4 regions of the Staphylococcus schleiferi genome follow, and region 1 is predicted to be linked to each of the others. Evidence: riboswitches for the same ligand, from Rfam matches in the RefSeq annotation. Region 1 holds a riboswitch; each other region holds the start of a gene.

Region 1 (3,582 bases):
ACGCCATTGTAAGCTTGGCGACAGCCCACTATGAAGCGACGACAAATGTCGGCTTTATTGTTTATCTTCTTGCACAACATAGTCAAGATTGTGAGGCCTGCTTGAAAACGACTTTAGAACAGATTGAGTATGAGTTGAATCGTATATCTAACCATCTTCACGGTCGAGATGTTAATTTCTTTATGTTTGAATCTACATTTGAATCTAACGATGTTGATGAAGAAACAGCAAAAAAAATTAACTTCCGTCGTCACTTTTTAGTAGATAACGGTTACGAAAAGCAAACTGAAATTACATACTTACAACCTTCATTAGATCGTAACGGTAAGCCCATCCCTTTAGATTTATATGTGAAAGGCAATATTCCTTTAACTAAGGATATTTTTGGTACAAGTGTTAAATCCTGCTACATTTTAAAATATGTTTATGCGAATCAAATACCACGAAGTATCATTTATCCATTACTTGTTAAAATGGGTTTACGCAAAGAACATCGCCCATAAGACCTTGAAATCAATGCTTAAAGCCGTTAAAATAATGAGAGAGGCAGACTGACGGGTCACTGAACGCACACTTCCGTACGTCTAAAAAGAAGAGAAAGGATCTAATGATATATGCTGACAAAAGAATTTGCCCAAAGATCAGGCTTAAGTGAAAAGCAAGTACGTAAAATCGTACAGCATCTTGAAGAACGTGGTTACCATTTAAATAAAACCGAATACCGTGGTCGAGAAGCGACTGATTTTAAAGAAGAAGATATTGAATTATTCCAAGAGATAACAGAACGTGTTGCACGTACAAATAGTTATGATCTTGCTTTTGAAGAATTAGAACAAGAAAAAGACTTTCTACAAGTTATCGTCAAAGAAGACAAACAGCACTTACCGAGCGATCAACAAGTGCCACAACTTATCAATGAATTACGCAATGAAATCAACAAAATGCGTGAAGAACGTCAAATGTTAGGTCAGATGGTCAGCCAAGTTCATCAACAACAAGAAGAATTAAAAGCGTTACATACCCAATTAAACCAACAACTTGAATCGAATAGTAAGTCTCTGGAATCACTGACAGCCGCACAAAAAGAACAAAGTGAACAATGGAGTCAAACGCAACAAAGCATCGAGACTCAAACTAAAGAGCAACAAGCACTTGTGCAATCGATTCAAAACAGTGAAAAGAAAGGCTTCTTCCAACGTTTATTCGGTGGTTAAAGCCATCCAACCTTTGCGTATCTTGCATATTTCAAATATGAAAGTTACAATAATAAATGAAATCAAATAAAAATTTATATGCTAGGGGTGCTCGAGGCGAGCTGAGAAAGAATTTATCTTAACTCTTTGAACCTGAGGTGGTTAGAACCAACGAAGGAAAGCGTATGATGACAATGAACTTAGTTCAACTCTTTTTAATGATGATTCAATCATCATTTTTCAATCATATACGTGTTCCTCCTGCATCCTTTCATGCAGGAGGCTTTTTTATGAAACAAACAATTATTATTGGTGCCGGCGTTATGGGTTTATCCATTGCAAGACAGCTGTCCTCTCAAAACCGGCATATTCGGATTATCGATCGTTATACCCCAAGAATGAATGCATCTTACGCTGCGGGAGGCATGCTTGGTGCACAGAACGAGTTTTTTGAAGCCAATCCACTGTATCACCTCGCTATGGAAAGTCGTGCAATGATGCCTGAAGTTGCAGCTGACCTCGAACAAGAGACTGGAATTAATATTGAATATCAAAAATACGGTTTAATTAAAGTGGCTTCTCAAAAACAAGATATCCAAGCAGTAGAAGCGCAATTCCAATTTTTACACAGCCAAGATCACACGATTAAACAACTCTCAAAATACGCTCTAAAACAACGTTTCCCCAAACTCGATCCTAATCAAAGTGCTGCTTTTAAAATCCAAGATGATGGTCAAATTAACGCAAACACCTATACGAAAGCATTAATTGCTTCCGTTATAAAGCGCGACTATATTGAACTCATGACACAGACCGAAGTCTTAAAAGTTGAACGTCATCACAATGGTTATACAGTCATTACCTCTAAAGGCAACTTTTCAGCAGATGAACTGATTATTGCTGCGGGCGCTTGGTCGGGGACTTTACTCCAACAACTCCATATCCAATTACCTACTCAACCAGTTAAAGGTGACGTTAAGCTGATTGCCTCTTGTTATAAAGGGTTGAAGGAAACCATTTTTAATATGAATGGTTGTTACATCGTACCCAAATTGCCTAATCGTTTCTTAATTGGTGCGACATCAGACTTCGATAGCTGGAGTATTGAAAATGATGCGAACAACTTGTCATGGTTAGATCAAGAGAGCTTGTCTATGATTCCGCAACTCAAAAATCATCATGTAATCAAAACATGGACGGGCATTCGACCTATCACACCTAACCAAGAGCCAATTATGGGAGAAGTTGAAGACCATCTTTATGTATCCACAGGGCATTATCGAAATGGTATTTTACTCTCACCTATAGCAGGTACGTTGATGGCAAAATTGATTGACGGCCATGCTAAAGCGAAAGAACAGCTCACCCCCTTTTCACCCAAAATTGCTCAGATAAAAAATAAAGCTTGATTTTATACTTTTTTCCTATTATCCTATTGTATAAGTCGGAATTAAGAAGGAAGCGTATTTTGATATGTCTGTGTTTTTAACTATTGTTAATTTAATTATTTTTATTTTCGCTCTTATTGGACTTTGGTTCATGACGAAAAAACATGTTAAATTCCCTAAACGTGTCTTTACTGCACTTGGTTTAGGGATCTTATTAGGCCTTCTACTCCACCTCATTTATGGTGTTGATAGCAAAGTCACATCAAAAACGACAGAGTGGGTTGGCTTAGTGGGTGATGGTTACATTGCCCTCTTGCAAATGATTGTTATCCCATTAATCTTTGTTTCAATTGTTGCTGCTTTTACGAAAATCGATATTGGTGAAAAGTTTGCTAAAATGGGCGGATTGATTTTTGCTTTCCTTATTGGAACAGTAGCAATCGCAGCAATTATCGGTATTATTTATGCAGTCGTCTTTAATTTAGATGCTTCTAGCATTGACCTCGGTCACGCTGAGAATGCACGTAGCTCTGAAATTGCAAGTCAGGCTAAAGAATTAACGGCAACGACATTACCTGCTCAAATTTTAGAGTTAATCCCATCTAACCCATTTTTAGACTTTACGGGGCAACGTGCGACATCTACAATTGCTGTCGTAATCTTTGCCGCTTTTGTCGGCTTTGCCTTTTTACGCGTGACACGTAAACAACCTGAAAATGGTCACACACTTAAACGCGGTATCGACGCAGTCTATTCACTTGTAATGGCTATCGTTACATTCGTCTTAAGACTTACACCGTACGGGATTCTAGCAATTATGATGAAAACCATTGCGACGAGTGACTTCGCTGCCATTTGGACGCTAGGAAAATTTGTTATCGCATCTTATGCTGCACTCATCACGATGTATATCATTCATATGATTATCCTTGCTATCATAGGCGTCAACCCAATTCAATATATGAAGAAAACAGCCGAAGTCATTTTATTCGCGTTTACTT
Region 2 (3,582 bases), 400 kb from region 1:
AAGATAAAGCGAAGGAAGGGCTTGAAGTTAAACTTCTCTATGATGCGGTAGGTTCAAAACAGTTAAGAAAATCAAAATTAAAAGATTTAACTGAAGCGGGTGTAGAGGTTGAAGCGTTTTTCCACGCGAAAATTATTCCTTTCGTTAACTTTCGTGTCAATAATCGGAATCACCGCAAAAACGTAGTCATCGATGGCGATATCGGTTATGTGGGGGGCTTTAATGTAGGGGATGAATATTTAGGTTTAGATGAAAAGATGGGTTACTGGCGTGATACGCATCTACGCATACAAGGTGATGGTGTGGACGCGTTACAACTTGGTTTCATTCACGATTGGAACTCACAAATTGCTGATGAATATCAACTTGATTATAGTGAACGTTATTTCCCAGAAAATGCGCGTAAAGATGGCCAAGTTGCTATGCAATTAGGTCTGAGTGGACCGAACAGAGATTGGCCACAACTCGAATTTGCGTATTTAAAAATGATTATGAATGCGAAATCAACTATTTATATGCAGTCGCCTTACTTTGTCCCTGATGTGGGCTTCGTCAATGCTTTGAGAATTGCTGCAAAATCAGGTGTCGATATTCATCTAATGATTCCGAATAAACCAGACCAACCTTTCGTTCATTTGGCGACATTGACAACGGTCGCATTGTTAATGTATGAAGGTGTCAATGTCTATACGTACGAAAATGGTTTTATTCATTCCAAAATGATGGTTATCGATGGAGAAGTGGCGTCAGTCGGCTCTGCTAATATGGATGCGCGAAGCTTTAAATTGAACTTTGAAGTGAACGCGTTGATTTACAATCAAGATATTGCTGAATCATTGATTTCTGCATTTAAAGAAGATTTAAAAGTCTCTAAACAATTAACACCTGAACGGTATGAAAACCGGTCAAATTGGGTTAAATTTAAACAATCGATTGCTAAATTAGTCTCACCGATTTTATAATTTGAGCTTTGTTTATAAACCAATCGGTGTAACGAAATGCATACTAGAAACAGCAATTTTTCTAAGATGAATTGTCATATTACATTTTTAGTGTTACGATAAATTTGCAAAACTTAAATATGAACTTGCTAGGGGTGCTTTAATGAGCTGAAAGAGGTGCAAGCCTCAACCCTTTGAACCTGATCTAGATTATACTAGCGTAGGGAAGCAAACGAAATGATTTAAAAGATAAAGTGGTTTTTTGAAACGCTGTCTATTTTGGTTTAGTCTTTCATAATGAAACGAGCCATCTCAGGACGCCTGCCACTTCATAATATATTCGTTTCTTTAATGCGCACTCAGCTTTTCTAGAGTGCGCATTTTCTTTGGTTTTCAGTTGAATTAAAGGCCTCGAGCATGAATTAGGAGGCAAAGGGAATGAAACAAGAACAAATTGAATTGAAGAAAAATTTTCCGGCAAGTCAGCGTATTTACAAGGAAGGTGTCGACCCTGATATCCACGTCCCCTTCCGTAAAATTCAGTTATCTGACACAATCATGGACACGGAAGTACTTCATAATGATCCAATCGTGGTGTATGATACAGCAGGCCCTTACCATGACGATCATTACGAAGTCGATGTTACGAAAGGAATTCCTGCATTGCGTGACAACTGGATTGAAGCGCGTCATGATGTTGAACATTATCAAGGACGTCGTGTGCAATCGATTGATAATGGTTTTAAGTCAGCGTCGCATCAAAATTTAGTGACACATCCTTTTCAATATCAACCTAGAAGAGCCAAAGCAGGCCATCAAGTTACCCAAATGCATTATGCTAAAAAAGGGATAATTACGAAAGAGATGAAATTTGTTGCTTGTCGTGAAAATGTCAGTCCAGAATTTGTAAGAGATGAAATTGCTAAAGGGCGGGCGATTATCCCAAATAATGTTAATCATCCAGAGTCTGAACCGATGATTATTGGTAAAAATTTCCAAGTTAAAATTAATGCCAACATAGGGAACTCTGCAGTATCTTCTTCTATTGAAGCAGAAATTGAAAAGCTCGTGTGGGCAACACATTGGGGTGCAGATACGATTATGGATTTATCGACAGGTAAAAATATTCATGCAACACGTGAATATTTGATTCGTAACTCTCCGGTGCCGGTTGGAACAGTGCCGATTTATCAAGCGTTAGAAAAGGTAAATGGCATTGCAGAAGATTTAACGTGGGAAGTGTATCGAGATACTTTAATTGAGCAAGCTGAACAAGGTGTAGACTACTTTACGATTCACGCAGGTGTATTATTACGTTATATCCCATTAACTGTAAATCGTTTAACGGGAATCGTTTCTCGTGGAGGCTCAATTATGGCACAATGGTGTCTCGCACATCATGAAGAAAGCTTTTTATATACACATTTTGATGAGATTTGTCAGATTTTAAACCAATACGATATCGCTGTTTCTTTAGGGGATGGCTTAAGACCAGGCTCTATTTATGATGCGAACGATGAAAGTCAAATCGCGGAATTAAAGACGCTAGGTGAATTGACTGAAATCGCTTGGGCACACGATGTCCAAGTGATGATTGAAGGACCGGGACATATCCCGATGCATAAAATTAGAGAGAACCAAGAGCTCGCTGATTTTTACTGTAAAGAAGCACCGTTTTATACTTTAGGACCTCTTACCACTGATATTGCGCTTGCATATGATCATATCACTTCTGCAATTGGGGCAGCACAAATTGCGAGTCATGGAACAGCCATGTTATGTTACGTGACGCCAAAAGAACATTTGGGATTGCCTAATAAAGAAGATGTACGTGAAGGTGTAGTGACGTATAAAATTGCAGCACATGCCGCAGACCTCGCAAAAGGCTTGCCGGGCGCTACAGAACGTGACGATGCAATCAGTAAAGCGCGATTCGAATTCCGATGGATTGACCAATTCAATTTGTCTTTAGATCCTGAACGTGCGAGAGCCTATCATGATGAAACATTGCCAGCAGAATCAGCTAAAGTCGCACACTTCTGTAGTATGTGTGGGCCAAAATTCTGTTCAATGCGTATTTCACACAATATTCGAGACGCACATAAGGATCAATTAGAGGGCATGCAAGAAAAAGCAAAAGAATTTAAAGCACAAGGTAGCCGGATTTATCATTAAACATGAATGACATGTGGCACGTATGATGAAATAATAAAATGGACTGAGCCATCTATCTGATGTCTATGTCCTATTATAAGCAATAGAGGTCGATGATTGGGTGACGATTGAGTTAAATGTCATGTGCCATCATCGTTGCCTCTATTGCTATTTTTGTGCGTAACATCAGTATTTATTAAGACGTTATATTTTAAGCCGAAAATAACCCTCTAATAAATATAATCATTAAAAGTTTATTTGATAATAATGGGAAAAACTTTTAATTTTGTTTAGTTCGTTGTATGATTTTATTATTATAAAATAAGAATTGAAGTGATGAAGATATGGAAAGAACGAAAGGTATTAAAGCTGCTCTTCCTTATTTTGTGGTGATTCTGCTTTTACATATTATAGGTGTTGTTTTTCTAATGATTGGCGGAGCGAGTCATCCGCTCATCATTGGAATGGGCGTGGTCGCCTATACATT
Region 3 (3,582 bases), 680 kb from region 1:
GATATCAATACTTCTACGTGTACGATGCGAAATATCATGTGTGAATTCAACTGTACGATCTTGAAAATCCTTGAAATGAATTTTAGAGGTGTTCGTAAATTGATACTTTTTACTTCTAGAATATGGATTTTCTTCACCTGTAATCTCTTCTTGCGATACAGGTAGTGAACGACGAAGAAATAAGAAATTCCATATTGCCATTTGTCCAATCAACCATAATACGACGAAAAATGTATTGATACTTAAAACGTCGATTGGTGCTATTTGACGACTTTCAATTCTTGTATAAAGTGCCAATTGTGTAATGATATAACAAATGCCGTAACTAAAAATAATCCATAAATAATGTTCTTTACGATGTAATGGATTCAGCTCATCTTTATACGCAATATAACCAATATGAATTAGAAATGGAATGATGAAAACAAACGCAATCCATCCATACACTTGTGACATAAAAATGAGTGTTAAAACGAAGAAAATGATTCCGATAAGTAAAAATAAAATAGATATGTCGTAATCAAATCGTGTCGTATTTGTGAGTGTTCGACCTATGAAGAGCATTAAAATACCAAAAAGAAGAATAATAATGCCACTTGCTAGCGGGATATCACCAATATACTTACTCATCACGCGGATAATTTCATTGAAAAAGGCCATAATGAAGTCCCATAAATTATCAATCTTAGAAATATGGTGCTTGCCATCCTTTAACTCATGAATGAGTGGAATATTTATAAAAATAATCACACTTAATAAAATTGACAGTGCACCGATAATATAGCTATAAATGACCTCGGTGTATTTGTTAAACAAAGACATCCTCTCACCTCAAAGTTATTATATACGAACTATGAATACCTGTCTGTAAAATTAATCAAATTCAGTCTTTAGAATGAGAATTTTCAATACTTATATCGCATCAAAATTTTAACTCGATTTCCCCACTATTGCGTACAGCAAGCATCCACGTATATACAATTGAAAACTTCAAAAAATACTTGATTGGTTTAGTATACCAAAAGATAGTCAGCACCTTAACCATTTCACTCATGCTTAAAATGACAAACTAACCTTCGTATATCATTCAAATTTTAGCACCGCTTCATCAATACGACTCAAATGATCTGAAAAGAAAAGCACTTTTCAATACATAAGTTTAAAATATCAAACCCCTTGGATGTCTCATCTCCCCCTCATCGCAGCCAAAACACGCATTGATATACATCCTTTAAAATCTTGTTTGAAACAATTATGTTTAGCGTTTTTCAATATGGGTTATGTATTATTATAGCTTTAAACGAAAGGGAGGCGTTTTAAATGTCTGAAAAAGATATTAAAAAAGCTGCAGAACAAGCAAAAGATAAAGAGCAAGAATTAAAAGATAAAAAAGAAGATGCTAAAGAAGGCGCTGAAAAAACAAAAGACGATATTCAAAAAACTTTTGAATAATGCGACCTTTTTATTTGAATGCTGTGCATTTATAGAAGTTTAACAAGGGATTGAACGTTAACATGTTCTAATCCCTTCTTTTGTGTTTGACAGACATCTCATTAGGCATATCATTCAAAGCATAGTATTGAAATTGTCGGCCATCTCGCCATTAAAAAGAATGTTGAAGAGTGTTGACTTTTGAATGGGCTAGGTGTACATTGACATTAACAATTAAATACGCACGCACTAGGGGTGTGAAAGCTGAGATGAGGATAAGCCTCGAACCCTTTGAACCTGAACTAGATGATACTAGCGTAGGAAAGTGTTTCATTTATAATGGATACGCCTTGTTATAGGAGAAAAGCACATGCTTCAATTAAGATGACTTGTATCCCATATAAATTATCACAGCATACGTCTGTCTCTAGTGTAAGAGATATGCGTATTTTTTTAATTTTGGGAGGTATACAGATGAAGAAAGGCTTAACATTATCAGATATTCTGGTCACTGTATTGGTTTCAGTCATTTTTGCAGTGATTTATAATTTATGGTGGATTGTGAATAATACAGTTCAACCTTTAGGATTACATTTAGATCAACTTTTGTATGGTATGTGGTTTAGTGCCGCTGTCGTTGCATATCTTATCATTCCAAAAATGGGGATTGCACTTTTAGCTGAATTTGCTGCAGGAGCTGGGGAAACGATTCTCATGGGACGTTTTGATATTCCTACGATTATTTATGCATTGCTACAAGGTCTTGCTTGTGAGATTGTATTTGCTATTTTCAGATATAAATCTCGTGCATTAATGGTAGCTGTTCTTGCAGGTATGGCAGCTGCAATCATTAGTTTACCGATTGACTGGTACTATGGTTACTTAAATGAAGTTGCCACATGGAATCTTATTTTACTTATTTCATTCCGTGTTATCAGTGGTGCAGTTCTAGCGGGTGTATTTCCTTATATCTTAGTCAAAGCCCTGGATCAGACCGGTGTCACTAAACTATTTCGACCTGCATCTAAAGATGATTACGATACATTGTAAGGTGGCTTCATTGTGTTAAAAGTTAAAAATTTACGCTTAAAATATCCAAGCGCACCCTATAAAATTTTTGATGGTATCGATATTGAAATAAAAGATAAAGAAAAAGTACTTTTACTTGGCCCTTCAGGTTCAGGTAAAAGTACATTACTCAATGTATTAAGTGGTATCGTACCGAATTTAATTGATTTACCTATGAAATATGATGAACTGCAAATTGCTGAGCACTCAGGTGTTATTTTTCAAGATCCTGATTCACAATTTTGCATGCCACAAGTGAATGAAGAGCTTGCTTTCATTTTAGAAAATCAGCAAGTCCCCCGTCATGAAATGGATGCAAAAATTCAATGGGCTTTAAAACAAGTGGGCCTTGATATTAATCCTAAACAATTGATCCATCATCTTAGCGGTGGGATGAAACAGAAGCTAGCCATTGCTGGCACTTTATTACAACGTGCAGATACTTTGTTTTTAGATGAGCCCACAGCAATGCTTGATACAGAAGCTACTGAAAATTTATGGACCTTGTTGAAAACGCTATGGCAAGACCAAACGGTATTAATTGTTGAACATAAAGTGGCACATATTTGGGACCATGTTGATCGTGTCATTTTAATGAATCATCAGGGTGAAATCATTCAACAAGGGACACCAAGCGATATTATGAAAAATTATGAATCTCTACTCACTGAATATGGCGTATGGCACCCTAAAGCATGGTCGCATGCCCCTGAACCACAAAAAGCTCCCTTTTCTGAGCAGGCATCATTATTTGAATTGGCGTTTCATCAAGGGGCTGTCCAAAGAAATCGTCAAACTTTATATGAAGTTGAAGACTTGACCATTCGTTCTGGAGAATGGATAACTTTAACTGGGAAAAATGGTACAGGCAAAACGACGCTATTAGAATCGATTATGCAGTTGATTCGTTATAAAGGCAAGATGACTTTTAATGGCAAAAAACTCACTAAAATTAAAGATGCTGCGCAACACATGTATCTGGTTTATCAAAATCCGGAGCTACAATTTATTCAAAATAGTGTATACGATGAAATCTATATTAATTACCACCATATGGATTCTAAAAATGCCAAATCTCGCACG
Region 4 (3,582 bases), 870 kb from region 1:
CTTTAAGAATCGACTCAAGACTGCCCTCTTTCACATCTTGCGTTCCGGCAATGAAATAAATACGTAATTGCTTGCGGTCAAAACCCATTTTAAATCACTTCTCTCTTTTTGATCTCCAATTGGTAAGATTCAGCGGATGTTTGATTCAATGCATCAATAAAAGCGACAAGAAAAGTCCCTGGTAAATCTGCGCCCTCTCGAAGCTCAGCCTGTTCTGCAGCAATATTATAAAAAGATACTGCTTGGGTCAATTGTTCGATTGAAGGTATTTCATCTCCTAATAAAAAGCTCGCAATCACACCTCCAAGCAAACATCCTGCTCCTGTGATTTTAGTAAGGAGTGGCGTACCATTAGATAATGTAACAATACCCTCTTTTTGAATAATAACATCGACCTTGCCAGAAATAACGATAGCGGTTTGATACTTTTTATACGCTTCTTGTGCGATTGTTACAACATCGATATCATCCGCACTATCCGTACCTTTCATCGTTGTTGTCGTATCGACTAAAGTCATTATTTCAGAAGCATTACCTTTAATGACCGATACATCTACTTCCTCTAGGAAACGTTGACAAAAATCTTTTCTAAATTGAGATGCGCCCACTGCAACTGGATCAAACACAACAGGCACGCCTTTTTTATTGGCTGTTTTTGCGATTTTTAGCATGTCTTCACCGCGTTGCTTTGTCAATGTCCCAATATTAATTAATAATGCTTGCGCTACATTAAAAAAATCATCTGCTTCTTCCGGTGCTTCACTCATTGCAGGGCTTGCACCGACACTAATCAAACCGTTAGCCGTAAAGTTTTTAACAACATCATTGGTGTAACAAACAACTAAAGGATGTTGTGCTCTTAACTTTAATAAAAAATTCATATTAATCCCACCCATTGATTTTTTCATATGCAAAATGGTTCACCGGGCCACGCCCTTTTCCTATTTCAGGGGTATGTTGAATTGCTAACGAAATATATTTTTTCGCTTTAGCTACTGCATCGAAAACTGACTTTCCTTTTGCTAATTCTGCTGTAATAACTGCCGAAAAAGTACAACCTGTTCCATGTGTGTGTTGTGTTGGGAAACGTTCACTTTTAAATTCATAATGACCTTCTTTAGTAAATAAATGGTCAATCGCATCGCCTTCTAAATGGCCACCTTTAATAATGACACCTTTTGAGCCAATTTCTTGAATAAAATATTGACCGGCACGAAGAATTTTTTCTTCACTATCAATGGTCATTTCCACGATTTCTTCAGCTTCAGGAAGATTAGGTGTTGCAACATCTGCATAAGGTAATAATGATTCTTTTAAACTCTGACGTACACTTTGGTCCATTAATGAATCTCCACTTTTGGCAACCATTACGGGATCTATGACATAAGGAATATCAATCTTTTTCAAATAGTTTTCGATGACTTCCATCATTTCCGGTGTAGGTATCATACCCGTTTTTAAAGCATGCGGTTTTTCATCATTAAATACACTTTCTAATTGTTCTTCAAGCCATGCAGCATCTAAATTATGAATATGCTGAACACCTAAAGAGTTTTGCGCTACAATACTTGTAATTGCTGCCATGCCATAAACACCACAGGAATGAAAAGATTTCAAATCTGCCATTGCACCTGCGCCACCACTAGGATCCGTACCTGCAATTGTTAAAGCTATTTTTGGTTTTTCCATTTTTTACCCTCCAAATTCCCATTGTTCTAATTGATATGACATATTAAAGAAACGGCGTTCATGAATCGTACTTTGTAGAAAGTTTTGTCGTAAAGTTTTTTGAACTTGAGTAGAACTCGTTTCTGCATAATCATCTAACCATCGTTGAATGTATGACATTAAAGTGTCCATTTCTTGTGCATAAAATGCAAACCATGATTTCAATGGGTTTGAATTTGAAAAATCGTACTGTGCCATTGCACGTTTACCAAGTTGTTGATAAACATATGGGCATGGCGCCATAGCGGCAATCGTATATGCCACATTATCAAATGCAAAAGCATTGTAATACATATGTTTAATGTAATGATCGGCAGAGGGATACCATTCACCCTCAGCGATTATCGATTGATAATCTTCACCTACAAAATCAGCTAAAATATGATGCGGTTCCACTTCTCCTGAGCTTGCAAATTGTATTTGTTCGGTCAAAAATTGTATTTCTTCTTTTGAATTGACTTTAGGTATTAACAACGCGTATATTTTCGCAAACTCATTTAAATAGCGAGCGTCTGCACGTAAATAATGCTTAACTGCTGCTTTAGGAATTTGCCCTGTAAGTAAACCTTGAATAAAATCATCATTATAAATTTGCTCAATAATTGGCTCTGCCTCTTGCATTAACTGTTCAGAAAATGTCATTTTGTATTCTCCTTTGATATGAAAAAAGACCACTAAGAAAAGCAGCCTTGATAACATACCATGGTGAATGATGTTATACCGCTACTTCCCTACGTTGGTATCAACCAAATCAGGTTCGAAGGGTCTGAATTGCCATTCATCTCAGCCATAAGGCGCCCCTAGTAGTCTTATTTATTTATACTTAATGTATCAAAAAGACTGTTTAATTTCAATTAGAGTCGACTTTTATTCTGAATATTCTATTTTAATGATTCGATTTACCAATTATTAGTATGAAACTGTTGTTCCAATATTTAATACCTTTATGTATGTATTCTTTTCATTTATAGAGCGCAGTCGATGTCTGGGCTGCGCTTTCGCTCTTCTAGCTCGCCTCAGCCCTAGTCATCTTTGCCGGGGTGGGACGACGAAATCTATAGATTTCTGTCCCACTCCCATTCAAAAATAATAGTTGGGAATGTTTTTGAAGGTAAATGAATAAGATCAGTTAAATGATTGTGTGAGGTAAATTCGATTATATTTTGTAAGGGGAAATATAATTTGAGAAGGTTGATTTTGAAAGCATAGTGGGTGATAAATCATAGATATTTAAATTTGTGTTTGGCTTGTTAGGTTTTCACATGTTGATTTCATTTGCGAGGGAATAAAGGGATAAAATTGTGTAACGAGAAGTTCCGTAGCATAACGTTTTTCATCATTATGAAAAAAACGTCTTGTTTGAATTTGTCCGCTGATTGCTACAATGATGTCTTCTTTGAAAGCTTCTTTAATTTGAATTGCCACTTCTCCATATGCTTTGCAGTTCAAAAAGTCATACATGGGTCGCTGGTTGCGACTTAAATAGTTACGTGTGACTTTGGCTGTAAAAGTTATCAAGTGACTGTTTTCATTTTCATAATACTGTGGCGGACGATTAATACAACCGATTGCTTGAAATTGGTTAATTGAGCTCACCTCCTATATCCGTAATATAGTCGGTTTATCACAATAAAACAATGTTCAAAAAATTAAAAACAACCATGCAACCTCCTTTAAAAGTTCAAGCAGGTAAAGAATTTTTTTACTTTTTGAGTTATAATAAGCGATGAATCCATTTTTTCGAAAAGTTCTTTAATCTTTTAAGGGGTTGGTTGAATGAAAACATTTAAGGCTGTCCGCTTCCAAATCGTTTCTGAAAACAGTACTGTGACAGAATATGAACTGATTGATGGC

Evidence for each region. A riboswitch is a leader RNA that binds a small molecule or an ion and turns the genes downstream of it on or off. The one in region 1 is predicted to bind thiamine pyrophosphate.
Region 2: another riboswitch for thiamine pyrophosphate. It lies ahead of thiC (phosphomethylpyrimidine synthase ThiC); the one in region 1 lies ahead of thiO (glycine oxidase ThiO).
Region 3: another riboswitch for thiamine pyrophosphate. It lies ahead of MUA40_RS08380 (ECF transporter S component); the one in region 1 lies ahead of thiO (glycine oxidase ThiO).
Region 4: another riboswitch for thiamine pyrophosphate. It lies ahead of tenA (thiaminase II); the one in region 1 lies ahead of thiO (glycine oxidase ThiO).

The regions. Positions count from the first base shown of each region.
Region 1 is NZ_CP094712.1:2,471,067-2,474,648, forward strand. Features, by position in the region: gene MUA40_RS11780 (hypothetical protein) at 1-503, shown strand, start outside; gene MUA40_RS11785 (DNA-binding protein) at 615-1,214, shown strand; TPP riboswitch at 1,288-1,390, shown strand; gene thiO (glycine oxidase ThiO) at 1,484-2,602, shown strand; gene MUA40_RS11795 (L-cystine transporter) at 2,667-3,582, shown strand, end outside.
Region 2 is NZ_CP094712.1:355,571-359,152, forward strand. Features, by position in the region: gene cls (cardiolipin synthase) at 1-962, shown strand, start outside; TPP riboswitch at 1,083-1,185, shown strand; gene thiC (phosphomethylpyrimidine synthase ThiC) at 1,380-3,116, shown strand; partial or broken gene MUA40_RS01465 (HoxN/HupN/NixA family nickel/cobalt transporter) at 3,440-3,582, shown strand, end outside.
Region 3 is NZ_CP094712.1:1,789,006-1,792,587, forward strand. Features, by position in the region: gene auxA (lipoteichoic acid stability factor AuxA) at 1-822, opposite strand, end outside; gene graF (glycopeptide resistance-associated protein GraF) at 1,321-1,452, shown strand; TPP riboswitch at 1,673-1,772, shown strand; gene MUA40_RS08380 (ECF transporter S component) at 1,906-2,481, shown strand; gene MUA40_RS08385 (ABC transporter ATP-binding protein) at 2,494-3,582, shown strand, end outside.
Region 4 is NZ_CP094712.1:820,811-824,392, reverse strand. Features, by position in the region: gene thiE (thiamine phosphate synthase) at 1-88, opposite strand, end outside; gene thiM (hydroxyethylthiazole kinase) at 90-881, opposite strand; gene thiD (bifunctional hydroxymethylpyrimidine kinase/phosphomethylpyrimidine kinase) at 883-1,689, opposite strand; gene tenA (thiaminase II) at 1,693-2,370, opposite strand; TPP riboswitch at 2,440-2,540, opposite strand; gene MUA40_RS03675 (single-stranded DNA-binding protein) at 2,959-3,324, opposite strand; gene MUA40_RS03670 (YwpF-like family protein) at 3,505-3,582, shown strand, end outside.